DNA from 4 places in the Pseudoalteromonas sp. BZA4 genome. Region 3 is predicted to be linked to each of the others. Evidence: predicted binding sites of a transcription regulator. Region 3 holds the regulator's gene; each other region holds the start of a gene.
What was found. The regulator sigma-54, encoded in region 3, starts transcription at its own class of promoters, with help from an activator protein. The targets are predictions, from matches to a motif close to GTTGGCACGNNNNTNGNNT.

Region 1 (7,397 bases), on a different contig from region 3:
TTTATCTGAGTACAAGTCATCTGCTGAATAACTATCAAACAACGAACCCGTTGGAACCATTGGCTCTGTTGTTGGCTCCGGATACATAGGCGCATAGTAAGGGTCATCCTGAACCACATGATGATTTTGCGTTGTCATACAACCACCCAGCATTAATGCTGCCGATGTGACTAAGATAATATTACGCATGCTGCCTCCTAGCCATTAAAGCTGTTGATTGATGTAGCTAAGCATTTCATCAACCGCTGAAATCACTTTTGAATTCATTTCATAAATTCGTTGTGTTTCAATCAAGTTAACGAGTTCTTCTGTTACATTCACATTAGACGTTTCTAGTGAACCTTGAACCACAGTACCTAAACCATCGATACCTGGGTTACCTTGCACAGGCGCACCACTCACCGCGGTTTCTGTGTATAAGTTTTGCCCCATTGGCTCAAGACCTGATGGATTAATAAAGTCACTAATTGTTAGCTGACCGATTACTACGTTCTCTGCTTGCCCTGAAATACGTACCGACACTTCACCGTCTTGCGAAACAGTAATTGATTGTGCATCGTCTGGTACGTTCATTTCCGGCTGTAATGGAAAACCTGCGCCCGAGGTCACAATACGGCCATCTTCATCAGTGGTGAATTGACCATTACGTGAATAGGCAATGTTGCCATCTGGCAATTGCACTTCAAAAAAACCAGGACCTGAGATCATCCAGTCCAATGAATTTTCTGTGGTAAGCATGTTACCTTGTGAAAAGTTCTTTTGGTTAGCTACCACTTTGGCACCTGCACCAAGCATTAAACCCGATGGCATTTCAGTGTCTTGAGATGAACGACCACCTGGTTGATTGATGTTTTGATATAGTAAATCTTCAAATACGGCGCGGCTTTTTTTGTAACCGACCGTGCTGGCATTCGCGAGATTATTTGAGATCACCGAAATATCGGTTTGCTGGGCGTCAAGCCCGGTTTTACTGATCCATAATGCAGGATTCATAACTCTACCCTCTCAGTCATCTTAAACAATGCGTAACAGCTGATCTTGACGCTCGTCGAGCTCTTCGGCTGTTTTCATTAATTTAACTTGTAATTCAAATTGGCGTTGATTGCTGATCATGTCGACCATTTCATGTACTGGGTTTACGTTCGACATTTCAAGCGTACCCGACAGTACTTTTACGTTTGGTGAAATATCACAAAAACCACAAAGGTCATTGACCAACATGTCTTCTTTTGGTCGAAATAAACCGTCATTACCTTTTTCAAGCTGAGTGTTATCAGCCTCAATCACTTTTAAGCGATCAACCACTTCCAAAAAGTTTGCTGGCGCTCCTTGTGGGCGAACCTGAATAGCACCGTCTTCACTAAACTCAACTTTCTCGATAGGTAATGGCAAAATGATTGGACCACCTTCGCCAATTACTTGACGGCCGTGGCTAGTGATCAACGCACCATCTGGAGTAATGTTTAATGTGCCAGTTTTGGTGTACGCCTCATTGCCTGATGCATCTTGTACACTCAACCAACCACGGTCACTCATCGCGATATCAAGCTCGCGGCCAGTTTCAACAAAACCACCCGATTCCATATTAGATCCAGGGCGTTCTTGCATTGCAAACACCCTAGATGGCAGACCTTCACCGAAGGCTTGCATAGAGCGAGCTTGTGCAAAATCAGCTTTAAAGCCAGTGGTGTTAGCATTAGCAAGGTTGTTGGCCTTGAGTTCAAGACCTCGCAAACTTTGCTTAGCACCCGACATGGCAATGTAGACCATTTTGTCCATAACATTGACTCACTAAAAATACGATAACTAAGAAATGCAATAAAAGTGCCAAAGTAAAATTGACGCTAAAATAGAAGAGAAAAATGAATAATTAGAATGAAAAAAGGCTGCCAATAGAGGGAGCAGCCTTCGTGTCGGATTAAGCTTAGAGCCGTTAAAATTAACGGATCTGTAGGATGTTTTGCTGTAGTGTTGAGTTAACCTCAAGCGCACGTGAATTTGCTTGGAAGTTACGCTGCGCACTAATCAAGTCAACAAGTTCGTTAGTTAGGTTTACGTTTGATTGTTCAAGCGCAGATGAGTTAATTGAACCCAATGTACCTGAACCTGGTTCGCCAGCAATAGGCTCACCTGACGTTAAACTCTTCTTCCAAGAAGTATCACCCACTTGTTGTAAACCCTGTGAATTCGAAAAGCGTACCATGGCAACTTGACCTAAGAATGAAGTGTCACCATTACTGTACGAAGCAACAATTTTACCGTCAGAACCGATATCGATACCTGATAGACGACCTACAGTCGCACCATCTTGTTCAAGTGCTTTTACTTCAAAGTTACTAGCATATTGAGTAGGTACTTTGTTCGCTGTTGCCGCTTCATCACGCCAGTTCATCGTTACATCATCAGGGAAACTAGCACCATTAGATAGTAAGTCAGATAAACCTGTCGCAGCGCCTGCGCCATTTGGTAAAGTTAATGGGTTAAATGATGCATCAGTATTAGCAACACCATCCGTGTTAAGTGGTAAACCACTTGAATCAAATTGGAATGTAGTTAGTGGTGTATAAGGCGTTGTTGTTTGCTCTACACCACTTGCATCAAATGGTTTTTCATCAAGTGTTGCATACACTTCCCATTCATTTTCATTACCTGTTGTCGCTGAGTCTGTTTTCACAAAAAAGAATTGTAAAATATGTGGTTCACCTAATGAATCATACACAGTTGTTGATGTTGAACTGTTATATGTAGCACTTGCTTCAGGGTCAAACGGTGTCACTGTTGGCGCAGAGGCACGTGAATCTAGGTTAAATGATGAATAAACATTCGTGGTTGCACGCGGTGAACCTGACGCATCAGGAATTTGTAACGCCGAAGATGTACTTAAGCTTACAGAAGTGGTATCACCGGTTGCTTCATCAACAGGGAAACCTTGTAAGTAGTTACCGCTTGCATCAACAATGAAGTTATCCTGGTTTAATTTAAACGCACCTGCACGAGTATATGTGAAGTCTTGCGCACCTAGGTCATTCGCCATTGCGAAATAACCTTCACCAGTGATCGCTAAGTCGAGCGAGTTATTTGTGAAAGACAACGAACCTTGGTGGAATTGTTGTGCCACCATTGTTGTTCTTACACCATCACCATTTTTTGTTTTACCAGAACTAAATACTGATGATGCGTACACATCAGCAAACTCTGCACGAGACTCTTTAAAGCCCGTAGTATTAACGTTAGCAATATTATTTGCTGTAACGTCTAAATCTTTTTGCGCGGCTGCTAAGCCTGTTAATGCAATATTGAAGCTCATAACTCACCTCTAACCTATCTCTTAGCCTAAGCTAACCCAAACCTTTTTTACTTATGCGATTTCAGCTATATCAGTTAGCCTAACCGCACCCTCTTTTGTATTTACGATAATGCCGCTTGCGCCATTAATATTGACACTTTCAATATTCTTAAAGGTCGCCATAGGCATACTGCTGTAGTCTCCATTTACAAAGCCTTCAGCACTGATGTCATACTCACCTTCTGGGAGTACATTGCCATCGTTATCTTTGCCATCCCACTCAAAACGAAGTGCACCCGCTGATTGCGAACCAAGTTCCATGGTGCGTACTAACTGACCCGATGAATCCGTGATCCTCAACGTTAAAGATTCAACAGCAGTCTCTGCAACCACAGAACCTTTAGCGAGATTTTCGCCATCAAAATCAATGGTGTCAGACTCAAGTAACGCTTGCTTACCAACAAGCGTTGAAGCCTGTAACGCAGAGTTAGATGTCATTGATGCAGTTAGTGATTCAAACTTCTCATTTAAGTTTGAAATACCCTCAGCCATAGTGAAATTCGTCATCTGCGCAATCATTTGATCGTTGTCAGCAGGCTTGCTTGGGTCTTGAAACGACAACTGTTGTGTTAAAAGTGAGAAGAAGTCTTCTTGCGTTAAAGTATCATCTTTCTCTTCTGTTTTATTTTGATTGTCTTGCCAACGTAAATTATCTAAATACGTTGATGACGCACTGCTGATGTCGTTACTCATAACTTATCCTCGGTTACCGCTGCCCAAGCAACAGTGTTTTACTTAACATTTGCTTAGCTGCATCAGCAACTTGCACATTTGTTTGGTAAGAGCGAGAGGCTGAAATCATATTTGCCATTTCTTCTACAACATTAACGTTAGGTTTGTAGATATAACCATTTTCATCCGCACTTGGGTGGTTCGGGTTATATTCAATTTGCAGAGGTTTATCGCTCTCTACAACACCTAATACTTTAACGCCAACAGAAGAGCCCTGAGGATTGCTTTGTGATGATGACGCTTTAGTCAGCTCTGCAGCAAAAACAGGATGGCGCGCTCGGTATGTCTGATCTTGGCTGGAACTAATCGTATTCGCATTCGAAATATTACTGGCTGTGGTATTTAAGCGAACATTTTGCGCACTCATACCGGTTGCTGAAATATCAAAAACATTATACAAACTCATGATTAAGCTCCTTGACTACCGAGGGCTTTTTTAAGGCCTTTAATTTTACTACTCATAAATTGCAGGCTTGCCTGATACTCTAATGAGTTCTGTACATACAAGTTTCGTTCCACTTGTATATCGACTGAGTTACCATCACCTGTATCTGCTTGATTTGGCGTACGAAACATTTCTGCACTGCCAACAAAACGACTGCCCCCGGCAATATGTTTAGCATCGGTTCTTACCATGCTATTGCCGCCTTGTTGGTTGCTTTTTGCCGCTTTTAATGCCGAGGCAAAATCGATATCTTTCGCTTTATAGCCCGGCGTATCAGCATTAGCGATATTTGTCGCTAATAACTCAGCGCGTTGTGAACGGATCAACATCGCATGAGGATGAACACCAAATGCTTTATCAAAACTGATAGCCATAACCATCTCCAAAAAATTGACTCTGCAGTGGTTAATGCAAAAGCTAAGCCAAGAATAAAGAGATGATTATATTTATGTAACAGACTGAAAAATAGATAAATTTAGCAACCTAAGGACTAGGTTGCTAAGGAGAGTTTACTTTTTCTGATAGATGATACCCGGGTTACAACGAACCATATCAAAGCTATCACTTAAGCCCGCCATTGATTCTGACGCACCTAAAAACAGGTAACCTTTCGGGTTTAAAGCTTGAGCAAATTGCGAAATGATTTTAGCTTTTACTTCTGGTGAAAAGTAAATCAACACATTACGGCAAAATATGATGTCAAACTTGCCCATTAGGGCATATGAATCGAGTAAGTTTAAATGTCTAAAGCTGACCATTTTACGTATAGGGTCAACTACCTGAGCCATTCCATTACCGCTGTCCTTAAAGAACTTTTGACGACGCTCCATCGACAAGCCACGAGCGAGCGCCAGCGAGTCATACTCAGCATTCTTGCACATATCAAGCATGGTATTAGAGATATCAGTGCCAATAATTTGCGCACCCATCTTTAATACGCCTGGGTTTTTAGATTGGAACTCGGCAACCGACATGGCAATTGAGTACGGCTCTTGTCCTGATGAACTTGCCGCTGACCATATTTTTAGTGGCCTACGCACATCTTTAAGCTCAGGAAATAGTTTTGTTTTCAATAACTCAAACGGATATTGGTCACGAAACCAAAGCGTTTCATTGGTTGTCATCGCATCAACGACAGCGGCACGAAGCTGCCTCTCATGAGGGCTTAGTGTTTTACTTACCAACTGTGATAAAGACTCAACATTAAAACGCGCCATAAGCGGCGCAAGGCGGCTTTTAACTAAATAAAGTTTATTATCGCCAAGCACAATGCCACATTGTTGCTCTAAAAAAGAGCGGAATTGATCGTATTCGCTTTGTTGTAAATGCTTATTTTCCAAAGTAATACCACCTATAAATAATTAATCACAATGAACCCACTTCTTCACAGCTGTCGCTAATTCATCTGGGTTAAATTTTGCAATAAAATCATCAGCACCCACTTTTTCGATCATTGCTTGGTTAAACACCCCACTTAAAGAGGTATGCAAGATCACATGCAAAGGTGATAATTTTGGATCAGCCTTAATTTCAGCGGTTAAGGTATAACCGTCCATTTCTGGCATTTCTACATCAGATATTAATAGACCAACACGTTCAGTAATATCATTTTGACAATCGAGCTGAGCAATCTCTCTTAAACGTAAAAGCGCTTCTTTTCCGTTTTTAGCTAGTTCAGTTTGTACACCTAGAGGTTCAAGCGCACGCTTAACTTGGTTTCGAGCTACTGCAGAGTCATCAGCAATAAAGACAATACGCTCACCTAAGTCACGCTGAATCTCACCTTCACCAACTACTTCAGCACTCACTTCAGTGTTAACTGGGCAAATTTCGTTTAATATCTTTTCTACATCGAGAATTTCAACTAATTCGTTTTCAATCTCAGTGACCGCAGTTAGGTAAGAATAACGTCCGGCTCCCGAAGGCGGCGGCATTATTTTTTCCCAGTTCATATTAACGATTCGTTCAACACCGCCAACTAAAAACCCTTGCACTGAACGGTTGTACTCAGCAATGATGATAAAACTGTCTTTGATATTTTCAATTGCAGGGCCACCTACAGCCATCGATAAATCAATAACAGAGATAGTTTGACCACGGATATGCGCAACACCGCGAATGTACGCATTTGATTTAGGCATGTTAGTAAGTGGTGGACATTGCAGAACCTCTCTTACTTTAAACACGTTTATACCAAAGCGTTGTCGCCCTCTGAGTTTGAATAATAGTAATTCAAGGCGGTTTTGCCCAACCAACTGAGTACGCTGGTTAACTGAGTCTAAAATGCCTGCCATTTCAATCTCCTAAAGATAAACAATCAGAGCTGGAACAATAATTGCCTTCTTTGTGTTAAAGCTACATAAGGTTACAAAGCGTCTGTTTTTTGACGCAAAATATTTATACCTTGTTTTCAACCATAAGCATAGTCGAAACAATATGAGTTTGTTAAAAAAAAGCCGAAGATACAGTGTTTTTTATTTTCTTACTAGCCTGTTGTTTACAACACAACTACAGGCAGAAGTTTATAATACCGAGCAACTTCAACAAATCGCCATCGATTTTGTTAGCGAGCAGCTCCCTGATCTGGACACCACACCTCAAATTAGTGCTTTACCATTAGATAGTCGCATTCCTGAGAGGTTATGTGAGTCACCAATTAACAAAGAGTTACCAACTGAGCCTCCTTTTAATCGGCAGGTAACTGTACAACTTAAGTGCCAAGATTTAAATAGTTGGACTCAATACGTTCACGTGCGCATTATTGAGCTCGAACCTGTGGTTGTTGTTACCACTAATTTAGCCCGTGGAGAGGTCATTCGCCCTGAACATTTACGCCTCGAAATGAAGCCCAAGCAATTTGTTAGAACGCAATAT
Region 2 (7,397 bases), on a different contig from region 3:
TTTGCCAACATTTTTGCTTTGCGGTTTGTTGGTTTTACGGCAACATGAGTTGCAGCGTTTTGGTTTAATGTATTAATTGGGTTCATTACTTTGCTCCGGGTTGTGTTTGGTTGAAAACGTGAGTATTTTGCAATCAAACTGGACAAAAATAAAACGATAAAAATTGAGTCTGTCGGATAACTTTTTCTAATCCAAAAGCCTTTTATTAACATGGGGTTAAGTTTTTGTCTAAGTGATATTTTGCATGCTTATGCAGTTTCTTTAACGCTGAAGTGTAGGTAAATAAAGGTTTTTAGTTTTTGTTATTTTTATTTATGCGTTTTTAGAGTGAGAAAGTGACTAATTATTCAGATTAATATAATTTGAACGAGTGTGGTGTTTTTGCCATGCAAGAAAAGAAGTAACCGTTGATGTTGATAATAATAAAGCCAAGTGACAAAAAAAATCATAAAAACAGTGTTGATTGGCTACTAAAAGAATGTAAAAAAAGACAGATTGAGCCTAAATTGTATTTAACCACAGGCAAGTTTGAGAATGATTGCGCTGATATAGCGCTTTTGGCTAAAAACGAAACTCAAGTTGTGGTGATTGGTGGTGATGGGACGCTTCATTTAGCCGTTAATGCATTAATGTCGAGTCGCTGTTCTATCGCGTTAATTCCGGCTGGCACAGGGAATGATTTTGCTCGTGGCTTTGCGTGTAAACAACAGGCTTGGTATGACGCTGTTTTTAATAGCCGTACTGAGTTAATCGATGTTGGACAAATCAATCAGCGCTATTTTATTAATGTGGCGGGAATAGGTTTTGACGCTGAAGTCGTGACTCAACTAAACAAAGCCGGAAGTTTTAGCTCGTTTGGCTACACTTGGCAGGGCATCAAGCAGCTATTTTCATTTAAGGCACAGTCACTTCAGGGTGAGTTTAATGGTAAAGCACTCAGCTACAGTAATTTAGCGACGATTTTTGCTAATCATCATTACTTTGGTGGTGGCTTAAAGATTGCCCCTCGGTCAAAGTTAAATGATGGTCAGCTTGATTGCTACTGTATGCCAGCTGGCGGTTTGTTGAAAAACCTGATCAGCTTTTTGTATTTACTACTCGTAAAGCATCATGGTTTGCAAGCGCTAGAATATGCTCGGTTAACTACTGCTGAGGTCACCACGAAAGGGTTGGCTATAGAAGCCGATGGTGAGCTTGTTGGTTTTACTCCGGCTAAGATTAAGATACACAAACAAGCACTTCGTTTTCATATGCCATAAAAAAGCGCCGGCAAATTTGCCGGCGCTTGGTGTTAGAGGTGACATAGTCACTTCTAACTGGGGACGGAGCTTTTTTGCTGTAGGTTACGTGCAGCAAAAAATGCTTTAATTTGTCGAGTAGGAGTCAGCACGATAGCATTACCGAATAACACCAAGCTAAATCCCATAAAGGTATTCGCTTGCCATTCAAATCCTTCAAATAAAGTACTTAACACCACTGCAACCAGTGGGAATAATACGATCACATAGCTTGCGCGCTCAGGGCCGATGTTTTTAAGTAGCGCGAAGTAACAAGCAAATGCGATTACGGTACCAAACACTGCTAAGTAGAAAAGCGACACCCAATAGCTACTCGGGGCGTTCAACGTGAGCTCAACGTCGCTTACTAAAACATAAGCAGCTAGACCTAAAGCGCTGTATAACATACCCCAGGCATTGCCTTGAAGTACGCCAATGTTACGTTGTGAATTTCGAACACTGACCATATTCCCTAATGAAGCCACAAAGGTTCCAGATAGCGCAAGTAGTAACCCGACCAACGCACCATTACTCAAGTCGAATTGCTGAATTTGTGGCCAAAATAAGCTGGCAATACCCATTACGCCGAGTAGAGCGCCAAAGTAAATTCGTTTCGCAATTGGCTTTGCGAAGAACAAGCGGGTGTTAATAATGTTCATCAATAGCAACATCGAAAACGCTATTGAGGCCATTGCTGAGGTGAGATAGTTCTGCGCCCAATACAGCACTAAATAATTTAAACCAAAGTTAAATAAGGCTAATAAAGCAAAAAATCCGTGATCACGCAGTGAATAATGCATAGGTAGCTTTTTCATGAGCACAAAGGCCCACATTAAAATAGCTGCAATGGCAAAGCGGTAAAATAAAGAGACCTCAACAGCAACATCACCTAGTTGAAACTCAATAGCTAGCCAAGTCGATCCCCAGATCAGTACTGTAGCAAGGTAGAGAGCGGCGCTTTTCATAGTTAGTACCCAAAAATTGAAAGTATGTTCATTTTAATCCTCTTCTGTATACTTAACATATACAGAAAACTAGAAATGCAACCTATACAGTTTGGTGGGCTATGTCACAAGTTATCAGTCGTAGTAACAGTGAGTTCTTATATCAACAAGTTATTCAGCTAGTTAGAGATCTTTGCTTGCAAGGCTCGTTATTACCGGGTGAAAAGTTACCTTCGCTCAGAAAAATGGCAGACAAGCTCAACATCAGTATTCCTACTGTAAAACAAGCGTATCAATTACTTGAAGGGCAAGGATTGATTGAAGCAAGAGAAAAGTCAGGGTACTTTTTAAAGTCTTCACAGTTAAATCAGTCACGACCAAAGCGAGTTAGGCTCAGTCGAGAGCCGACCACAGTCAATAAGCAAGGCTTGATTGAGCAAGTCTACAGCGCTATCCATAAAGCTAATGTGGTGCCATTTGGTATCGCCAACCCTGTAGCCGCTGCACCTACAGATAAAGCACTGGCACGAACAATGCGCCGAGTAATGACATTAGCGGGCGCATCGGCAATTAATTACGGGCCGATGGATGGCTTTGCACCACTTAAAAAACAACTCATTCATCGCTATCTGGATTTTGGCATTGGGGTTGATAGCGATGAATTAGTGATCACCAATGGTGCTCAAGAAGCATTGGCGATTGCCCTTAAGTGTGTCGCTAAACCCGGTGATATTATTGCTATCGAGTCGCCTTGTTATTTTGGCATTATCGAATTAATTGAAAGCTTAGGTTTAAAGGCACTGGAAATACCGCTGTGTCCTGATGAAGGAATATGGCTAGATGACTTGGCTCAAGCACTCGATGAACATGATATAAAAGCCTGTGTGTTTTCAACCTCATTGAATAACCCTGTTGGCAGTTTTATGCCTGATGCCAAGCGTGAGCAATTAGTGGCACTTTTAGAGCAGCGTGATGTGGTGTTTATTGAGGATGATGTATATGGCGACTTACATTTTACGGCAAAGCGTGCGACGCCTGCACAGGCCTATTCAAAAAAGGGCTTAGTGATCACCTGCGCGTCGTTTTCAAAAACAGCAGCTCCCAGTTATCGCATAGGTTGGATCATTGCTGGTAAGTTTGCTGAACAAGCAAGACGACACAAACGCGCGCTTAGTTGCTCCGCGCCACTTATAAACCAGTGGACCTTGTATGAGTTTATAGCTAGCGGTGAGTACGACCGTAACATTCGTTTGCTTAGACAGCGCTTAAGTACCAACAAAGAGCGTATGATTTGGTGCCTGCAGCAATATATGCCAAGTTGTGCGCGTATAAGTAACCCGCAAGGGGGCTGTGTTATTTGGGTTGACCTTGGTAGCCAATATGATGCGGTAAAGTTATTCCATTTGGCACTTGAGGCGGGGATCAGTATTACTCCAGGGTTGATATTCTCAGCGGGTAAAAAATACCGTAGCTGTTTTCGTTTAAGTTATGGCTTGCCTTGGTCTGAAAACTTAGAGCAGGCGATTAAAACGTTATCGCACCTGACTGTGCTGACCAAAAAATAAAAAAGCGCAGAGCAAGCTCTGCGCGAAAGGACCAAGTGTTTTGGTTCAGGGATGTTAATTAGTCAATTACTCTGCATTCTGTTTGAAAGTAAATAGTTGATACTCTTTTAGCTCTGGTACTAGAACCACTAGCTCTTGCTCTTTATGAGCGATATCAGCAAAGCTGCCGCATAATGCATCTGCACGCTCTTCAAGTTGAGCTGCCTGTGTTTCTACACGAGCTTCGATTTGTGCGCCCATGTTTTCCATACGTTGCTCAAACTCATCCATGTCGCCACCTGAACCTAAAAGTTCAGAGCCTAGCGCCACTAAAATACTGCCCATCGATTGCATCATGGCTGACTCGACAGCCGATTCGATTTGCTCATCGAATTGGTCTTCAAAGTTTTGGCCAAATTTTTCGAAATTTTGCTGACCCATGGTGAACGCACCTTGCTGATAGAAAGCGTTTTGTACTTCTACGCTGATATCGTCCATTAATTCTGAAATGTCGCTTAGGCCATCAATATTGAAAGCATTTGATACTTCTTCGATGGCTACACCAGCTATTTTTACACCATCAAGTGCGATATTTGCTACTTCAGGAAGTTGGCTGCGTAAGCTGTCTGAGTAATCTGCAATTGCTTGCTGTTGTGAAGCATCAAGCGACACGCTTTGACCATCGATATATAAAGTGTGTTGATCGATGATTTTCATAGTGCGATTATCGGCTGTGTATACTTCTAACTCGCTTGGTGTAATGCGTACATCATTTATAAATTCAACATCACACTGCTCACCGCTGAATGAAATATTTGTATCATTATCGTTATGAGCCATTGCGCCGGTAGCGATAAATAAAGAACTTACTAACAATAACTTTTTCATTTTTTTCTTTCCTGTTTGAAATGACACAAAAACATAATCAAATTGAATGCCAAAATTTATAAATTCAATTAATTCAAAATCTTGCTGTGTTTTGAGGCTTTTTCAAAAATTGCGGTGAATAACTTTTTAACCATTTTTTAGTCAAATTAACTAAAAAATACACATGCATAAATGACTTTTATCGAAACGATAAAAAACTCTCACTTTTCAGAAATCAAATTTAGCGCTATTTATTCACAATATTGACATATGACCTATTTAGCATGGGTGTATGGCTTTATTTTGGTGGTTTTTTAGATACTAAATTACTACTGAGCTTTTTAATCTTTGCCAATTCATCGAGCAAATTTTAATCTCAAGAATTGGTCTCAAACACTTTATGGAGTGGGTTGTGGGTAAGACATTTAGTTATGACGCGCTAGATGACGATTTTGTTGAAGACGAGTACGAAATGGTCGGGCGTAATCAACACGACAAGAAAAAGCAACGCGTAAAGAAGAAGTTGGAAGACTATCTTGAACAAAAACGCTTGCGCAGAAACTTAGGCGATGACGACTTTGACGAGTACTTGAACGACTAAGCATAAATTTAGATAAAGAGGCAATTTGCCTCTTTATTGCTTTTAGACTTTGTTATTTGCTCAGTGCTGCTGCGATGTCTGACTCTAGCTGTTCAGGTTTTGTCAGTGGCGCATAGCGCTTAATTGCCTTGCCATCTTTACCAATTAAAAATTTGGTGAAGTTCCATTTTATTTTGCGGGTGATAAATCCCGGTAACTCTGATTTTAGGTATCTAAAAACAGGGTGAGCATGTTCGCCATTCACATCGACTTTGCTCATCATTAAAAAGCTAACGCCGTAGTTAATTAGGCAGCCTTCTTTAATTTCTTTTGCATCACCTGGTTCTTGTTTTCCAAATTGGTTACATGGAAAACCAATTATTACTAAACCTTGCTCATGATACTTTTCATGCAGTGCTTGTAAGCCTTCATATTGTGGAGTGAAACCACATTTACTTGCAGTATTTACAACAAGTACGACCTTGTTTTCAAAATCAGAAAAGTCAACGGTTTGGCCTTGTAGGCTGGTGGCTGAGAGTTGGTGAAATTCGCTCATAATGATAACTTTTTATTATTGTTGCATTGATTCTAACTTGCTTGGAGTTTTTCTAAAAGGGTAAATTTTAATCAGCGGTTTTTCTTACTTGGCGTTAAGTATCTCAGCTAACTTAAAATTATAAATAATCCCATTCCTGCCAGTGTTGTGTAGTATATGTTATGTGTTTTATAAGCCACGATAACAGACACAACAGCAGCACTTAGGTAAGGGTTTTGCCAATCTAGATTTATCCCTTCGTCATTAATAAATACAATGGGCACCCAAATTGCGGTGAGTACGGCAGGGGCGCTAAAACTTAAAAATTGCTGCATTTTCGGGCCGACTTTGAATGGTAATGCGCGGTGCAAAAATAAGTAACGTGTGAAGAAGGTAATACACGCCATTAATAAAATGGTGGTCATCATTGTGTATGCTCCTCTTTTGCTTGCAAGCGACTAATTAGGTAGCCCACTGTCATAGCGATAAGAGCCGCGGTGACAAGCCAAAGTTGAAAGCCCTGACTTTTTAATAGTGTTGCTACAACGCCTGCGGTGATCACTGTAGCCAGTGTCGCAAGGTTCTTTACACCCGGAATAACTAAAGCAATAAACGTGGCTGCGATGGCAAAATCAAGGCCAAGGTGTGTTAAATCGGGAAGGAGACTTCCTGCGACAATACCTAGCAAGGTCCAGATATTCCAGGCAATATAAAAACTAAAGCCGGCACTTAGCGCGTAAATAAGGCGAACTTTTGTGCGGTAGGCTTTACGATGGTGCGAAAAAGCAAATAATTCATCGGTTAGTACAAAACTCACTGGCAGTCGCCAACAAAAGGGTTGATCTATGACTTTGTGCCGAATAGCTAAACCATACAAAAAATGCCGTGAGCTAATAATGAGTGTGGTAAATAAAATAGTTAAAAGCGGCGTATTACCGGCCATTAATTCAATCGCAACGAGCTGTGCTGAGCCTGCAAATACCAATAACGACATAGCTTGTGTTTCTAAAGCACTGAAACCATTTTGAACTGCTAACGAGCCACATAGAATTCCCCAAGGTAACACCGCAAGGCATAAGGGGAGCATGTCGAAAAATCCTTTTAGCAAGGCTCTTATTGTTGATTTATGCATCTTATCGCTCATGTTTGTTGTTATGGCTCAGATCAAAACAGCTGAAATAGAGGTGTGTCAAAATAACTGAAGTTTGCAATAATGTATAGCTGAGCCTGTTGCTGAAATCATTAGCGTCTTTTAAAGGGAAAGTTACAATGTCAAAAGTTAAAGTATGGGATGGCTTTATAAGAAGCTTCCATTGGTTATTAGTTGCGGCCATCGCAACCCTCTATTTTAGTGCTGAAGAAGGTATGTTGGAGCTGCACTTTGCTGCAGGCTACTTCACTCTAGCGCTTATTATTACACGCCTTGTTTGGGGCCTTATTGGTAGTAAAACGGCAAAGCTCTCTGCGCTGATTCATTCACCAATCGCCGCAATTAAATCGTTTACAAGCAATGAACATAAGGCGGGTCACGGTGCGGCGGGTAGTTATATGGTGATAGCCTTTTTTGCGTTACTTATTGTACAGTTAGCCTCTGGCTTAATGACTAGTGACGATATATTAACGGATGGTCCACTAGTCGAGCATGTATCC
Region 3 (7,397 bases):
ATATAGCCCGTATTTTACTGAGTATTGTTTTTGTTTGTTGCATGGTGTGGTTATGGTACCCGTACTTTAACCAATCAACAGACACAATAACTAGTGAAGACGAGATCATCGCAACACCTGATTACACTGCAGTGGCGTTAAAGCAAACAGCGTATGACGAGCAAGGCAAAATTAGTCATAAAGTGGCTGCTGCTAAAATGGAGTTGTATCAACAATTAGGGTTTACCTTTTTTGAGCAACCTATTTTTACTATTTATGGCGACCAGCAGGTTTGGCAAGTAAAAGCCAAAGAAGCCACATTGTACGAAAACGATCAGCTGATTTTTGAAGGGGATGTAGTTGCTAAAAACTTAACCCACAACGGCATGATTGAAGATATAAAAGCAGAAAACATTAATGTCGACATTGATAAAATGACCATGTTTTCTAAGCAACCTGTGACACTAACAGGACCGAATTTAAAGATTACCGGAAAAGGCTTAAAAGCCGATTTAAAAACCGAAATTGTTGAGTTAACTAACCATACACGAACCATATACTATGACCAATAAACTGAAGAAATTACTCCTGATCCCAAGCTTATTGATTGCCTTTTCGGGCGCAGCTGCCGAGCAAACTGGCGCTCAAATTAGCATTAGCTCAGATCGCCAAGTAGGTAAACTAAAAGATGGCGTTGGCATATTTGAAGGTAACGTAGAGATCGTGCATGGTAATCGTCGTATTACCGCAGAGCGCCTTGAAGCACACGGCGGTGATACCGAAGGTACAGTAGAGTTGATTATTGCCACAGGTAAGCCTGCTTACTTCGAAGAAAAGCAAGCTGATGGCACCGTGATGAGCGCCAGCGCCGAAGAAGTACGTTATGATGTTGCAAAACGCTTCTTAACCTTAAATGGTGAAGCTGAAGTTACTCAAGCAGGTCAAAAAGTAACAGCAAAAAGCATTACCTATGATATGGCACAGCAGCTGATCAGTGCTGAAAAAGACGAAAACTCAACAGATCGTGTACACACTATTTTAGTGCCTGTTGAAAATAAAAAAGATAATAAAGGCCAACCATGAGCACATTAAAAGCAGAGCTTTTAGCTAAAAGCTACAAAGGCCGCCAAGTGGTTAAAAATGTCGGTCTTGAAGTTGAAGCTGGCAGTATTGTTGGCTTGCTTGGCCCTAATGGCGCAGGTAAAACAACGACCTTCTATATGATTGTAGGCCTAGTACCTAGCGACAAAGGTAAAATCAGTATTGATGATAACGATATCACCCTTTTACCAATGCATAGCCGTGCGCGTTTGGGTATTGGCTATCTGCCACAAGAATCGTCAATTTTTCGAAAGTTGACGGTTTACCAAAACTTGATGGCCATTTTAGAAACTCGTAAAGATCTAAATAAAACCACCCGCGAAGAAACACTCAATAGCTTACTCGATGAGTTTAGTATTCAACATATTCGTGACAGCCAAGGTATGGCGCTGTCAGGTGGTGAGCGACGCCGTGTAGAAATTGCTCGCGCATTAGCCGCTAATCCTAAATTTATCCTTTTAGATGAGCCTTTTGCTGGTGTTGATCCAATTTCAGTGTTAGATATAAAGAAAATTATTGAGCACCTAAAAAATCGTGGTATCGGTGTACTAATTACTGACCATAATGTTCGAGAAACCCTTGATGTTTGTGAAAAAGCCTACATTGTTTCTCATGGGGAGCTAATTGCATCAGGCACACCTGAGCACGTATTAGCAGACCAAACTGTACGCGATGTATATCTAGGCGAGCAATTCAGGCTGTAACCATTACGCCAGCGACTAGAGCATCTGCTAGACTTATAACAATGACAATAAATCGATAACTGTGTTTATACAGTTATCGATAACTTAAAAAGGATTGTTAGGGATACATGAGGCAATCATTACAGCTGCGCATGGGCCAGCAACTTACAATGACTCCACAACTGCAACAAGCGATTCGTTTGTTGCAGCTCAGTACATTGGATCTCCAGCAAGAAATTCAAGAAGCGCTTGATAGTAATCCCCTGCTTGAAGTGGAAGAAGCGGATTACAATGAAGAAAGCACCGGCAAGAATGAGCAAAAAGCGGAGCCTGACGATGTGCAAGTCAGCGCGTCTGCCGAAGAAGCACCTAGCGAGTACGAGCAAGAAAGTAGTGATGCTCTCAATAAAGACACCGTAAGCGATGACTTAGCAATGGACGTCACGTGGGATGAGTACATGAGTGCCGCCCCTTCAACATCGTCAGGGCCAATGCCTGAAGATGAATCTATCTATCAGGGAGCATCAACCGAAACCCTTCATGAATACCTAATGTGGCAATTACAGCTCACGCCATTTAGCCCTACTGATGAAGCGATTGCTGTGGCAATTGTAGAAGCTATCGATGACTCAGGTATTTTAACGGTAAGCTGTGAAGATATAGTCGAAAGCTTTAATCAAAATAACGATGAAGAAGAAATCGAACTTGATGAAGTCGAAGCGGTCTTAAAAAGAATTCAGTTATTTGATCCTGTGGGTATTGGCGCACGCAGTTTACAAGAATGTCTGTGCATTCAGTTACGCCAATTCGATGCTAATACGCCATATTTAGCTGAAACTAAAATGGTTTTATCTGAGCATATCGAATTATTAGCGAGTCGCGACTATCGAACTTTGATGAAAAAGACTAAGCTTAAAGAAAACGAGCTTAAAGAAGTGATGACGCTCATCCACAGCTTAAATCCTAAGCCTGCGGATAGCATAGTGCGCGAAGAGTCTGAGTACGTCATACCTGATGTATCAGTAAAAAAAGTAAAAGGTCGCTGGGTAGTCGAGTTAAACCCAGACTGTATGCCAAAGATTAGAGTGAATAGCCAATATGCGGCGATGTCTCGCTCTGTTAAATCAAGTAGCGACAGCCAATTTATTCGCTCTCACTTACAAGAAGCTAAGTGGTTTATTAAAAGCTTAGAAAGCCGTAACGATACGCTATTAAAAGTGACCAACTGTATCGTTCAACAACAACAAGCTTTCTTTGAGCATGGCCCTGAAGCAATGAAGCCGATGGTGCTAAATGATGTTGCTGAAATGGTCGAAATGCATGAATCGACGATTTCACGGGTAACAACGCAAAAATATATGCATACCCCACGGGGTATTTTTGAGTTGAAATATTTCTTCTCAAGCCATGTCAGCACCGAAAATGGTGGTGAGTGTTCTTCTACAGCAATACGCGCTTTAATCAAGAAGTTAGTCGCTGCAGAAAACTCAGCTAAACCATTGAGTGATAGCAAAATTGCAGATATATTGGCCGAGCAAGGAATTAAAGTAGCTAGACGTACAATTGCAAAATATCGTGAGTCTCTAGCAATACCTCCGTCTAATCAGCGTAAGAGTCTGATTTAGACGTTTTACATAGAAGGAAAAATGCTTATGCAACTAAATTTAACTGGTCGTCATGTAGAAATCACAGATTCATTAAGAGACTATGTAAACACCAAGTTTGCGAAACTAGAAAGGCATTTTGACCATATTAATAATGTTCATGTCATTCTAGATGTAGAAAAATTAAGCCAAAAAGCAGAAGCAACTTTACATGTAAACGGAGGCGAATTGTTCGCTTCTACAGAACATCAAGATATGTACGCAGCCATTGACTCACTGATCGATAAACTTGATCGCCAAGTCATTAAACACAAAGAGAAATTAGCTCGACATTAAATTATGAAACTAAGTTCACTTACTAACCAGGACTGCAGCAAAGCTGCGGTCCTTTTTAATAGCAAAAAAAGAATTCTTGAATATATCAGCGAACTGGCCCACCAGCAGCTTCCTCATTTATCGCAACAAGATATCCTAGATGCTTTACTCAACCGAGAAAAACTAGGTAGCACCGGCATTGGCCGAGGTATTGCTATTCCACATGGCCGAATGAGCGGCGCAGATGAGCCTCATGCATTTGTGATAGTGAGTGAATCCCCTATTAATTTTGATGCAATTGATAATCGTCCAGTTGATATTTTTGTGGCACTCATCGTACCAGATGGTGACTGTCAGCTTCACCTAAAGACCTTATCAACAATTGCTGATAGACTTAAAGATAAAGAGTTTTGTAAACAGCTGCGTAGTGCTACTACCGATCAGCAACTGTTTCAGGTCATATCAGCAGAGGCATAAATGGAATTAATAATTATCAGCGGTCGCTCAGGCTCAGGTAAATCGGTCGCTTTACGAGTACTTGAAGACTTAGGCTATTATTGCGTTGATAATATTCCGGTTAATTTACTGCCTTCGCTCGTACGCAGTGTGTCTGATAACTACGATAAAATAGCGGTCAGCATCGACGTGCGTAACTTACCGAAAGAGCAGCAAGAATTTAATGATATTCTTGAGTACCTGCCAGGTTTCGCAAACCCAACACTGTTCTATTTAGACAGTGATGACCAAACTCTGATCAAGCGCTTTTCAGAAACACGCCGCTTGCATCCACTATCTATTGATTCTTTGCCGCTTGATCTGGCCATTAAACAAGAAAAAATCCTGCTTGATGTGTTGATCACTCGCGCTGACTTTATGATTGATACCACGGATCTAAGTGTTCATCAGTTAGCAGAATCAATTCGCGAAAAGATTTTAGGTAAAAAAGATAAAAAGCTAATTATTACCTTTATGTCGTTTGGCTTTAAGCATGGTATTCCAAAAGAAGCGGACTACGTTTTTGACGCACGCTTTTTACCTAACCCACACTGGGAACCTGATTTAAAGCCACTAACAGGCCTTGACCAACCAGTCAAAGATTACCTAGCTAGTCACAACATAGTGCAAAAATTTACGTGGCAAATACAAACCTTTGTGCAAACTTGGTTACCGCACTTAGAGCGCAATAACCGCAGTTATCTGACTATTGCTATTGGCTGTACCGGTGGCCAACATCGCTCTGTTTACTTAGCGCAAACAATTGGTGAGAGCTTTTCTAAAACTCATGCTAATGTAAAAATTCGCCACCGCGAACAAGACATTTAATTAGGCACCAACAATGCACGCTGAAGATACCTTTTTAATTCAAAACAAACTTGGCTTACATGCTCGTGCTGCTACTGTTTTAGCGCAATTAGCACTGCAATTTGATGCCAAAATTACGCTTTATCAAGATGATAAAGAAGCTGAAGGCGACAGCGTGTTAGCATTAATGCTACTTGAAAGTAGTCAGGGTAAAGAAGTTCGCGTTGTGTGCGAAGGCCCTGACGCCGATGCAGCATTAACGGCAATCGGCGAATTAATTGCACAACGCTTCCACGAGCAAGAATAGCATTTGCTAAGACTTCAGGGTTTACGGTAAACTTAATTCGGATATTTAAAATTCCCTTTAAATATCCTACTTTTATATCGCTCGCTTTTCTAAATTACAAAACTCTTAATAAATTTATCGCAGTGCGACGATATCTCTGCAAATACACTACAAAGCAACTATGCTGTATTTGCTTAGCCTATTTAAACTTTTTTCAGTTGTAAGGACGCCAATGCCAGAAGCCTTTGAACAAGATTACCCACTACAACAACTCAAACAAGTGACCAAGTCACTCAATAGTGGTCAATTTGTTCAAGTGCGCGGTATGTTAGCCAAAACGGCACCTTGTGATACAGCCCTTTTACTTGAATCTTCTCCCCATAAAATTCGTCGTATGCTTTGGCAGCTGGTTGATCCAGATGTCCGTGGTGATGTTCTAGAAGAACTCTCTGAAGATGTACGTCTTGGCATTATTGCCCAGATGGAGCCTGAGCACATTGCTGCTGCCACTGAAGATATGGACGACGATGACTTAGGTGAGGTTTTACGTAGTCTTCCTGATACCGTATATCAAGACGTAGTCAGTGCCATGGACTCACAAGATAGAGAAAGAGCAACTCAAGCACTTTCTTATCAAGAGCGTTCAGCCGGTGCCTTGATGAACAGCGATACGGTCACCATTCGTCCTGACGTTACCCTCGATGTTGTACTGCGCTATTTACGCTTACGAGGTGAGCTACCAGAGGGTACCGATGACTTATATGTAGTTGATAAGCATAACTGCTTTTTAGGCGCGCTTTCATTAACTACATTGCTGACCAGTCCTTCAGATAAAATTGTTCGTGATTTAATGGATGAAGACTGTGAGTCAATCCTAATCTCTATGGATGAAAGTGATGTAGCGCAACTGTTCGAGCGTCACAACTGGATTTCAGCCCCTGTTGTGGATGATAACGCTCACTTGCTTGGTCGTATTACCATCGATGATATCGTTGACGTAATCCGTGAAGATGCAGAGCACAGCATGCTAAGCCTCGCGGGTCTTGACGACGAAGAAGATACCTTTGCGCCAGTGCTAAAAAGTTCGCAGCGTCGCTCTATTTGGCTTGGGGTTAACTTATTAACCGCATTGTTAGCAGCAATTGTGGCAAGCTTTTTCGAAAACACCTTAGCAATCTTGCCTATTTTAGCGGTACTCAATGGTATCGTCCCTTCAATGGGGGGTGTTGCGGGTAGCCAAACCCTAACTCTGGTTATTCGTGGTATAGCGGTTGGTCATATCAACCAAACCAACCAACGCTTCTTATTACTTAAGGAGTTAGCGATTGGCGCACTGAATGGCATTATTTGGTCGATATTAATTGCTGGTGTGGTTGCCCTATGGCAGTGGGACTTTAAGCTCGGCGCAGTGCTGGCCTTTGCAATGTTTATGAATCTTGTTGCCGCTGGTATTGCGGGCGCGAGCATTCCATTAATTCTTAAGAAAATGAAAATTGACCCAGCCCTTGCAGGGAGCGTAGTGCTGACAACCGTCACTGATATTGTTGGTATCTTTGCCTTTTTAGGCACCGCGACTTGGTTATTGATCTAATATAAAACGGCCCTTTAAGGGCCGTATTTATATCTTTTACTTTGCGCGCTGCTTATTTTTACCTACTCGAGGTTTGGTATTGGCCTTTTTAAACTGGCTAAAACCGGTGTGACGAGTCAGTGCCGCACGGCCTTTACCGCCTTTTCCTCTAGCAGCTTTCTCGTTACGACCTTCTTCAGGTACCAAACAGTTCGGTCCTTTACCGATTAGATTCGCTTTGCCCATTTTTCTTAGAGCTTCACGAATCATCGGCCAACCAGCGGGATCGTGGTAACGTAAAATCGCTTTGTGTAAGCGACGCTGGCGTGCGCCTTTTGGAACAGGCACTTGCTCAGTATTGTTCTTAATATTGCGCAGCGAGTTCATCTCTGTGTGATAAATCGTGGTTGCATTGGCCATCGGCGATGGATAAAAGTTTTGCACTTGATCAAGCTTAAAGTCATGAGACTTTAACCACAACGCCATGTTCACCATGTCTTCGTCTTTCGTTCCTGGGTGAGCAGAAATAAAATACGGGATCAAATACTGCTTTTTAC
Region 4 (7,397 bases), on a different contig from region 3:
CACATAAATAGGCGATAACGCAGCATTAATGCCAAACACGTGCTGCCCTTCGGGTTCTTCCTAGGGGCGATTAACTCTTTGTTGCTCGATTTTTACTTAGCCCACTAGGTTACAAATCTCGCGCCGTGATTAAATCGCCCCTAGAGTGAACAAATTTAATCCACAAAGGTCAACACGCCCTTATTAAGCCCCTTAACTTTATCTAAGTTAAGGGGCTTTTTTGATCTAACAGGTAATTTTACAAACTGATACAAGCTTTTTTGAGTAAATTAGTATAAAATCCCGCCCCACATTTTCTCATCCTGTGGTTAGTTTTTATTAAATTAGCTACACTTGAATGATCAATTCACACTGGGGTCTCTATTTATGTCAGATAAGTGCTATATCACTGCGCAGCAGCTTCTTGAAGATTCATTTCGTGTTGCGGCACAAGTTTATGAAGATGGTTTCCGTCCTGATTTCATCATTGGTATTTGGCGTGGTGGTGCTCCAATTGGTATCGCAGTTCAAGAATATTACGATTACAAAGGTATCGAAACTGACCATATCGCAGTGCGTACCTCTTCGTATTACGGTATTAACCAGCAGTCGAAAGAGATCAAAGTTCACGGTTTGCATTACATCATTGAAAATGCCAATGCAGATAACTCATTACTAATCGTTGATGATGTTTTTGATTCTGGCCGCAGTATTTTTGCATTAAAAGAAAAGCTATCGGAGTTAATGCGTTTAAACCTACCACGTGATATTCGCGTTGCTTGCCCATACTATAAGCCGAAAAACTCAAAAGTAGACATGGTGCCAGATTACTTCATTCATGAGTCTGAAGAGTGGTTAGTGTTCCCTCATGAGCTTTCAGGCCTAACGCCAGACGAAATTATCGAAGGTAAGTCTGATTTAGCCAATATTCATGACATACTTTTAGAAAAGTAAGTTTGAATATTTTTGCAGTTATGAGTGTGTTCTACACTTATAACTGCGCAAAACTTTCGACGTAGTCGCTAAGCTTGTCAATATCTACCACTTGTAAACCTTGATTACTTCTCTGCACTAAACCTTTTTCAACTAGTTCTGTAACTACGCGTCTATACGCTCTTTCTGTGGTGGCAAAGCGCTCTGCTTCAGCATTTACGGTAGGGTAGGCACGCAGTAGTGTTGGGTTGCTGTTTTCAGCTCTTAATAAGCAATCTTTAGCTATATTGTAGCTAAGTGGTAATAGCAGCTTATCTAAGTTTATTTTTTGGTTTTCTTGGAATTTAGCGGCAATTGTTTGTGCTGTGTATAAGCTTAACTCAGGCTTTTCTAAGAGTAGTGCGCGCCAATGTTTAAGCTCAATTAGGTTATAACTTACATCGCTAAAGCACGTAACTGTGTAAATACACGGGTAGTTATTTAGTGCTTCAATCTCACCAATCAGTGTGTTGTTACAATCAAGCTGGCCCAAAAGAAGGCGTCGGCCATTACCCACGTCATAGCTGAACGACACCGTGCCGCTTCTAACTAATACAAGCTTTGACAAGGGTTGATCTTGATGGATCAGCACTTCTTTTTTAGCTTGTTGAAAACTGCTGCCAGCAAATGTCAGCAATTGGTCAACAAGATAGCTTGAAAAATGATATTGAAACATTAACGCCGCTCTTCGGACAATTGTCCTATTTATTACATCTTAATGACGCTAGCATTAAGATTCTAAGAATTTACGCTAACTTGCTAGTAAGGTGATTCACGTTACTGATACCTTCATTTCCCGTGTAATGATTTTAAAGCTAAGATTATTCTTAAGCTTTACAAGGTTTTTAGTAAGTTAGCTTTTTTATTTTATTGTCAAACTAGCACTGAGTGCGTCAAAAAAAATGACAAGCTCCAATGCTAACCTAAAGCCTAGGAGAGAACAATTGAGTTGGGAATATTTAGGCTATTTAGCGTCAGCACTTTTGGTTGCTTCTTTGACAATGAGCGATGTAGTAAAACTACGCTGGCTCAACCTAGCAGGATGTATTGCATTTACCTTCTACGGGCTGGCAATTGGTGCCGTTCCGGTGGCCTTCACCAATGGTTTACTGGCGTTTGTGAATATTTACCACATCATTAAATTAAAGCGTCAGCAAAAAGCTGACGCCGAGTAATATTATTCCTCTTTTTTATATTTTAGCTCGCCCGCAATCCAAGTTTGTGTCACGTTTATATCGTGGATCTCAGAAACTGGGGCTTTGTAATAGTCTTTATCAATCAAAATAAAGTCAGCCCACTTTCCTTGCTCTAAACTACCTACCTTAAACTCTTGATGTGCAGCATAAGCACCACCTAAAGTAAACGCACGCAAAGCTTCATCACGCGATAGCAGCTCTTGTGGTCGCCAGCCGCCTTCAGGAAGTTGATTATGATCCATTCGTGTAATGGCTGAATATAAGCCATCAAACGGATCAGCAAGCTCTACAGGAAAGTCAGAACCTGCGGCAATTACTGAGCCTTGTGCTAAAAAGGTTTTCCAAGCATACGCCCCTTCAAGTTGTTTTTCAGTTAGGCGTTGCTCTGCCATATGCATATCAGAGGTTGCATGAACAGGCTGCATTGATGGAATAATTTTTAACGTTTTAAAACGAGGGATATCTTCAGGAGTCACAATTTGTGCGTGTTCAATTCGATTACGCAGTAAAATCCCACCGGTTTTTTTAAACACATTTTCATAGGCATCGAGTACAACATGATTGGCTTTATCACCAATGGCGTGGGTGTTCGCACTAAAACCATGAGCAAAACTTAGGTTAAATAGTTGCTCAAGTTTTTCTTGGGTTTCAAGCATTAAGCCGTGGTGATTTTTACGATCTGCGTACTCCTCGATAAGGGCTGCGCCTCGACTTCCTAAAGCACCATCCGCATACACTTTGACACTTCGAATCGACAGCATGTCATTCATGTCTTTATATTTGCCCGCTTTGAGCATGGTTTCTAGCTGAGGGTCAGCTGCACTTAGCATGGCAACGATTCTAACCGGAAGGGACTTTTGCTCAGAGCGCTGCTTGTACACTTGCCATGTATCATAATCAATACCGGCATCATGGGTTGATGTAATACCCAAACTTAGTAGATGTTTACCTGCATTATCTAATGCCGTATTAATGCTGGCATGGCTTGCTTTTGGTACATGTTGGGTAACAAGCGTTTCGGCTTTATCAATGAATACCCCAGAAGGTAACCCTGAATCTAACTTTAAAATTTCACCGCCGGCAGGAGAGGGAGTTTGTTTATCAATACCTGCAAGTTCCATGGCTTTTGAGTTAACCCACACAGCATGGCCATCAACGCGAGAAAGTACCACTGGTTTGTCTTTTACATATTTGTCTAAATCAGCGGCAGTTGGAAACTCACCGCCAGGCCATTGCTCTTGATTCCAACCGCGACCAATGATCCAACCTTGTTTATCTTTGGCAAACTCAGCCAGCATTTTGCCAACCTCACCTGCCGAGCGCGTGTTCCTGACATCAAGTTGTGAGAGGTTATTCCCTAAACCAATTACATGGCCATGAGCATCGACTAAACCAGGTAATAACGTGGCTTGCTTACCATCAATAGAGGTGGCGTCAGGGAAGCTGTTTTTAATTGAGTCATTGCCTGTTTTTACGACTTTACCGTCTTTAAAAACCAGTGCTGAAAAGTGTTGGGTTTCGCCCTTGTAGGTAGGCGTGTAGCCATTTACATTGTAAATAACTGTGGTGTTGGCAAAACAGCTAAGCGAAGCTGTTGCTAGTAGGCTGATGATAAGTTTCATAATCTTCTAATAGTTTTTATTGATTTATGAAAACAGTATCAGAGTTGCAGTAAACTGCAACTCAGCAGCAATTAAATAGTTAACCTGGACTGTTTATTTGCTTGCGTAGACCTTAAATTCACTAAGCGATAATTTATTATCTTTATCGCTGTCATAGTTTTTGAAACGTGACCATAGAGCAGGGTCTCTCGCAGACTCTGAGCGAGTCAGGTAACCATCGTCATTACGATCAAGTTGTTTAAATTTTTCACCAATACTATCTGCAGCAAAACTCACTGTGCTAGTTACACAACATAAAATTAGGCTGGCAAAGGTTAATTTTGACATTACTTTAACTCTTGTTTGTTAAATAGTGTTTAAATTCAAGGAGCGATATTTGTTGATCTTTATCTGTATCCCACTGCGCCATGCGTTTTTGCAAGTGCGGTTGCGATGACAGTTCCTGCACAGATAAAAAGCCATTTTTATCTTTATCAAGGTGATCAAATCGTTGTTTTACATCCAATGCTAAGCTATTGAAGCTTATAGTAATTAAGGTACATGAAGCAAGCCAGAAAATTCTCATAATTACTCTCCAAATAAAAGTGCTTGCCATAATTTAACTCCCAAAATTTAAATCCGTTTACACATTCCCTCTGGGATTATGGCAAGCACTTTAAGCCGTTAAGGTTTGAATTTTTCAAACTCTTGTTCAGACAGAACCTGATCGCCGTTTTCATCCAGATCGGCAAATTGCTTAAGTAGGTTATCGTGTTTGGTTGCTTCAGTTAATGAAATCTCGCCGTCGGCGTTAATATCAAACTTAGCAAATCGAACATCCATTTGTGATGCTAAAACGGTGGCGCTGATAACTAAAAACATCAGCGAGAATGCAGCTAATAGTTGTTTCATTACAATCTCCTATTGAATAAACGACTGAAACTCAGAAAATGAAATTTGGCCATCTTGGTTACTATCAATTTGCGTAAAGTTGCCATGTAATAATGCATCTTCAGATGCTTCTGCTTCATTCAAAAAACCATTACTGTCTTTATCTAGTTCGTTAAACGTTGTTTGCAAATCAAGTGCATAACAACTTAACGAGATGAGACTTATAAGCAGGGTGGCTGCCAAGGCCGTTACTTTCATTTTGTGTCCTAAATAACTAATTTGCTTAGTACTAATCAAAATCAGTGCCAACATTAAAAGGTTTTAATTATCAATCGCTTATATTTATTATGTGGTTTTGAATGCGAAATAGTTACAGGGTATTGTGTCTTTTTTGCAACGATTTTCAGGTGTTAAAAGTTTATCCTTATTATTTCAATTAGTTAGCATGTTGCCAAATAGCAACTTTGTATCGGTTTTTGGGTGAAAATCAGTCCTTTTTAAGGTCGGATTCAGCGAGTGTCTAAGTTTGTTCACTAATAATCAGCATCTGCAATTATGTTGAGAGTGAATATGCAAAATAAAGTAGCGATAAAAATAAAACAGTTACTCAATTGGCGACCTAGTCTTATTGGCCAGTTCGTCTGTAGCATTTTGCTGTCTTTGCTGCCGTTATCCTTGGTGGTGATTTTATTTTTAAATGCGCTCAATAAGCAGCTTGCAGTGACTCAAGAAATCGTCGGTGACAATTACGAAATCACTAAAGCATTTAATAACCTCAAACAAGACTTAAATAGCTTAGAAAGGGCAACTCGACAAAATTGGGTGCTTAAAAGTGAATCCCTCGATAGCTTGATTGCCAATAAGTGGCAATCTTCACTGCAAAGTATTGATGAGCTTATATTTTTAAGCCCAACCGCTGATTATGTCTCGCAGTGGCGGCAACTGGCTGAGGTATTACAATTTGCACAACAGCACTTGTTGATAGAGCAAAAGCAAGACGGTGAGTTATTTGCTCCTGCCAGCAAGCTTATCAGTGAGCAAACAAATTGGCTCAAAGAGCAAAATGAATTACGCATCACAAAAAATCAGCAGCAATTAAAAGCACTTCAAACTTCATTCATTAATTGGTTAGTTGCGTTAATTCCTCTCACGTTATTGGTTGGAGGCGGGTTTCTTTGGCGGATCAGCGGACGCCTGAGAGAGCTTACACATGTGATTGATAAACTAGGGCAAGGCCATTGGCAGCAAAAAATTCAAGTTCGCGGCTCGTCAGAGTTAGTTGAATTAGGTAATAAATTAGAGTGGGTTCAAGCACAGCTACATATGCTTGAGCAGCAAAAAGATACGTTTTTACGCCATGTGACACATGAATTAAAAACCCCCCTTGCTTCGATGGTTGAAGGCACAGACTTACTTACAGATGAAATTGTTGGTCCAATCAATAGCGAGCAACAAGCCGTCCTCGAGTTAATAACACAAAGTATGGTGCGGCTCAGAGCCATGATTGAAAGCTTATTGAGTTACAACGCCATTCGCACGAGTAAGCAAAGCCTAAGCGAGCTTAACTTTAACTTGATGATGAATAAAATTGAGCGTCATTTTGAGCACCGATTATCAGCGCGTGACTTATCCATTGTTTGGGTGAATGAATTACCAAATAAAGCTTTGTTTATCTCAATTGAGCTACTTGAAATGGTGCTCATTCAGCTTACCTCAAATGCGCTGAAGTTTTCGCCAGAACATGAGTCAGTGACAATAAAAGCAAGCTTAAAGCAGGGACAGTTAATTTTGAGTGTCAGCGACTTAGGTGTAGGGATAGAGGATACTGAAAAAGCCGCTGTATTTGGGGCTTTTTACCAAGGTAAGAATGCAAAACAACATACTGAAATGGGCAGCGGACTCGGTTTAACTATCGTTAAAGAAACTGTTGAACAATTAAACGGTAAGCTCTCTATTACAGATAATGAGCCACAAGGGTGTGTATTTACAGCCATTTTACCAATTCAATTAACCCAAGGAGTTAACTGATATGGGCTTAGCGAATAAAGCCAGTTTTATGCTTGTTATAGGCACACTTTTTATAACAGGGTGCACGATCACGCAAAAGCATGTTGAGCCAGAGCAAGTAGAGCCGACAACAGATGTGAAACCTCAAGGGCAACCTAATCCAAAGCCTCGGCCGAAAAGTGAGCCGCTATACCCGCCTGCAAGTAAAGTCATTGCTTGGCATGCAGCCAAGTGTGGTGGCTTTAAAGCGGGTTCTGATAAAGCAAATTATGTCGGCGAAAATGAGCTAAAGCGTCTGTTTGAGTCAATTTGTTTACTCGGTGCTTCTGAGCCAGAAAAAGCCCTTAATCAGCTTGAAAAAAGTGACCATGCTTTTTATTGGCCAGATGATATTAAGCAGTATCTATGGTTACAAAAGCAATATTTACAACAGAATTTAGCAGCAAAACAAGCAAAGCAAGCACTGAGTGATGAAATGGAAAAAACCTTATCGTCGCTTGCGACTATCGAACAACAACTTCTGCTACGTGAAGAAACCAAGGAGCAGTAATCATGAATGAAGTAACAAAACCACGGGTTTTATTAGTAGATGATGATGCGAGTTTATTAAAGCTACTGGCAATTAGAATTGAGTCAAAAGGTTATTTGGTTAGTACCGTTGAAAGTGGCATTGAGGCATTACAAACGCTAAAAAACCAAACCTATGATGCGGTGATCACCGACTTAAGAATGGATGAAATGGACGGCATGG

Region 1: the regulator sigma-54 is predicted to act here: its motif matches at 4,932-4,950, upstream of flgB (flagellar basal body rod protein FlgB).
Region 2: the regulator sigma-54 is predicted to act here: its motif matches at 4,689-4,707, upstream of ABMY41_RS17440 (YggN family protein).
Region 4: the regulator sigma-54 is predicted to act here: its motif matches at 4,931-4,949, upstream of ABMY41_RS03180 (EF-hand domain-containing protein).

What each region holds. Positions count from the first base shown of each region.
Region 1 covers NZ_JBECOT010000016.1:1,760-9,156, forward strand. Annotated here, with positions in the region: gene flgH (flagellar basal body L-ring protein FlgH) at 1-189, opposite strand, end outside; gene flgG (flagellar basal-body rod protein FlgG) at 205-993, opposite strand; gene ABMY41_RS08840 (flagellar basal body rod protein FlgF) at 1,015-1,779, opposite strand; gene flgE (flagellar hook protein FlgE) at 1,940-3,307, opposite strand; gene ABMY41_RS08850 (flagellar hook assembly protein FlgD) at 3,359-4,039, opposite strand; gene flgC (flagellar basal body rod protein FlgC) at 4,053-4,484, opposite strand; gene flgB (flagellar basal body rod protein FlgB) at 4,487-4,897, opposite strand; gene ABMY41_RS08865 (protein-glutamate O-methyltransferase CheR) at 5,033-5,863, opposite strand; gene ABMY41_RS08870 (chemotaxis protein) at 5,885-6,817, opposite strand; gene flgA (flagellar basal body P-ring formation chaperone FlgA) at 6,960-7,397, shown strand, end outside.
Region 2 covers NZ_JBECOT010000054.1:17,911-25,307, forward strand. Annotated here, with positions in the region: gene ABMY41_RS17420 (hypothetical protein) at 1-86, opposite strand, end outside; gene ABMY41_RS17425 (YegS/Rv2252/BmrU family lipid kinase) at 411-1,259, shown strand; gene ABMY41_RS17430 (EamA family transporter) at 1,313-2,242, opposite strand; gene ABMY41_RS17435 (PLP-dependent aminotransferase family protein) at 2,344-3,786, shown strand; gene ABMY41_RS17440 (YggN family protein) at 3,853-4,653, opposite strand; gene ABMY41_RS17445 (hypothetical protein) at 5,045-5,233, shown strand; gene ABMY41_RS17450 (glutathione peroxidase) at 5,286-5,768, opposite strand; gene ABMY41_RS17455 (AzlD domain-containing protein) at 5,876-6,175, opposite strand; gene ABMY41_RS17460 (AzlC family ABC transporter permease) at 6,172-6,879, opposite strand; gene ABMY41_RS17465 (cytochrome b/b6 domain-containing protein) at 7,017-7,397, shown strand, end outside.
Region 3 covers NZ_JBECOT010000015.1:54,936-62,332, reverse strand. Annotated here, with positions in the region: gene lptC (LPS export ABC transporter periplasmic protein LptC) at 1-551, shown strand, start outside; gene lptA (lipopolysaccharide transport periplasmic protein LptA) at 541-1,062, shown strand; gene lptB (LPS export ABC transporter ATP-binding protein) at 1,059-1,784, shown strand; gene ABMY41_RS08705 (RNA polymerase factor sigma-54) at 1,892-3,388, shown strand; gene hpf (ribosome hibernation promoting factor) at 3,416-3,703, shown strand; gene ptsN (PTS IIA-like nitrogen regulatory protein PtsN) at 3,707-4,159, shown strand; gene rapZ (RNase adapter RapZ) at 4,160-5,005, shown strand; gene ABMY41_RS08685 (HPr family phosphocarrier protein) at 5,019-5,291, shown strand; gene mgtE (magnesium transporter) at 5,503-6,861, shown strand; gene ABMY41_RS08675 (YgiQ family radical SAM protein) at 6,898-7,397, opposite strand, start outside.
Region 4 covers NZ_JBECOT010000004.1:85,039-92,435, reverse strand. Annotated here, with positions in the region: gene ABMY41_RS03215 (phosphoribosyltransferase family protein) at 367-933, shown strand; gene ABMY41_RS03210 (Crp/Fnr family transcriptional regulator) at 971-1,627, opposite strand; gene ABMY41_RS03205 (YgjV family protein) at 1,896-2,126, shown strand; gene ABMY41_RS03200 (amidohydrolase) at 2,129-3,769, opposite strand; gene ABMY41_RS03195 (EF-hand domain-containing protein) at 3,863-4,096, opposite strand; gene ABMY41_RS03190 (EF-hand domain-containing protein) at 4,101-4,334, opposite strand; gene ABMY41_RS03185 (hypothetical protein) at 4,433-4,660, opposite strand; gene ABMY41_RS03180 (EF-hand domain-containing protein) at 4,670-4,897, opposite strand; gene ABMY41_RS03175 (HAMP domain-containing sensor histidine kinase) at 5,210-6,667, shown strand; gene ABMY41_RS03170 (hypothetical protein) at 6,669-7,196, shown strand; gene ABMY41_RS03165 (sigma 54-interacting transcriptional regulator) at 7,199-7,397, shown strand, end outside.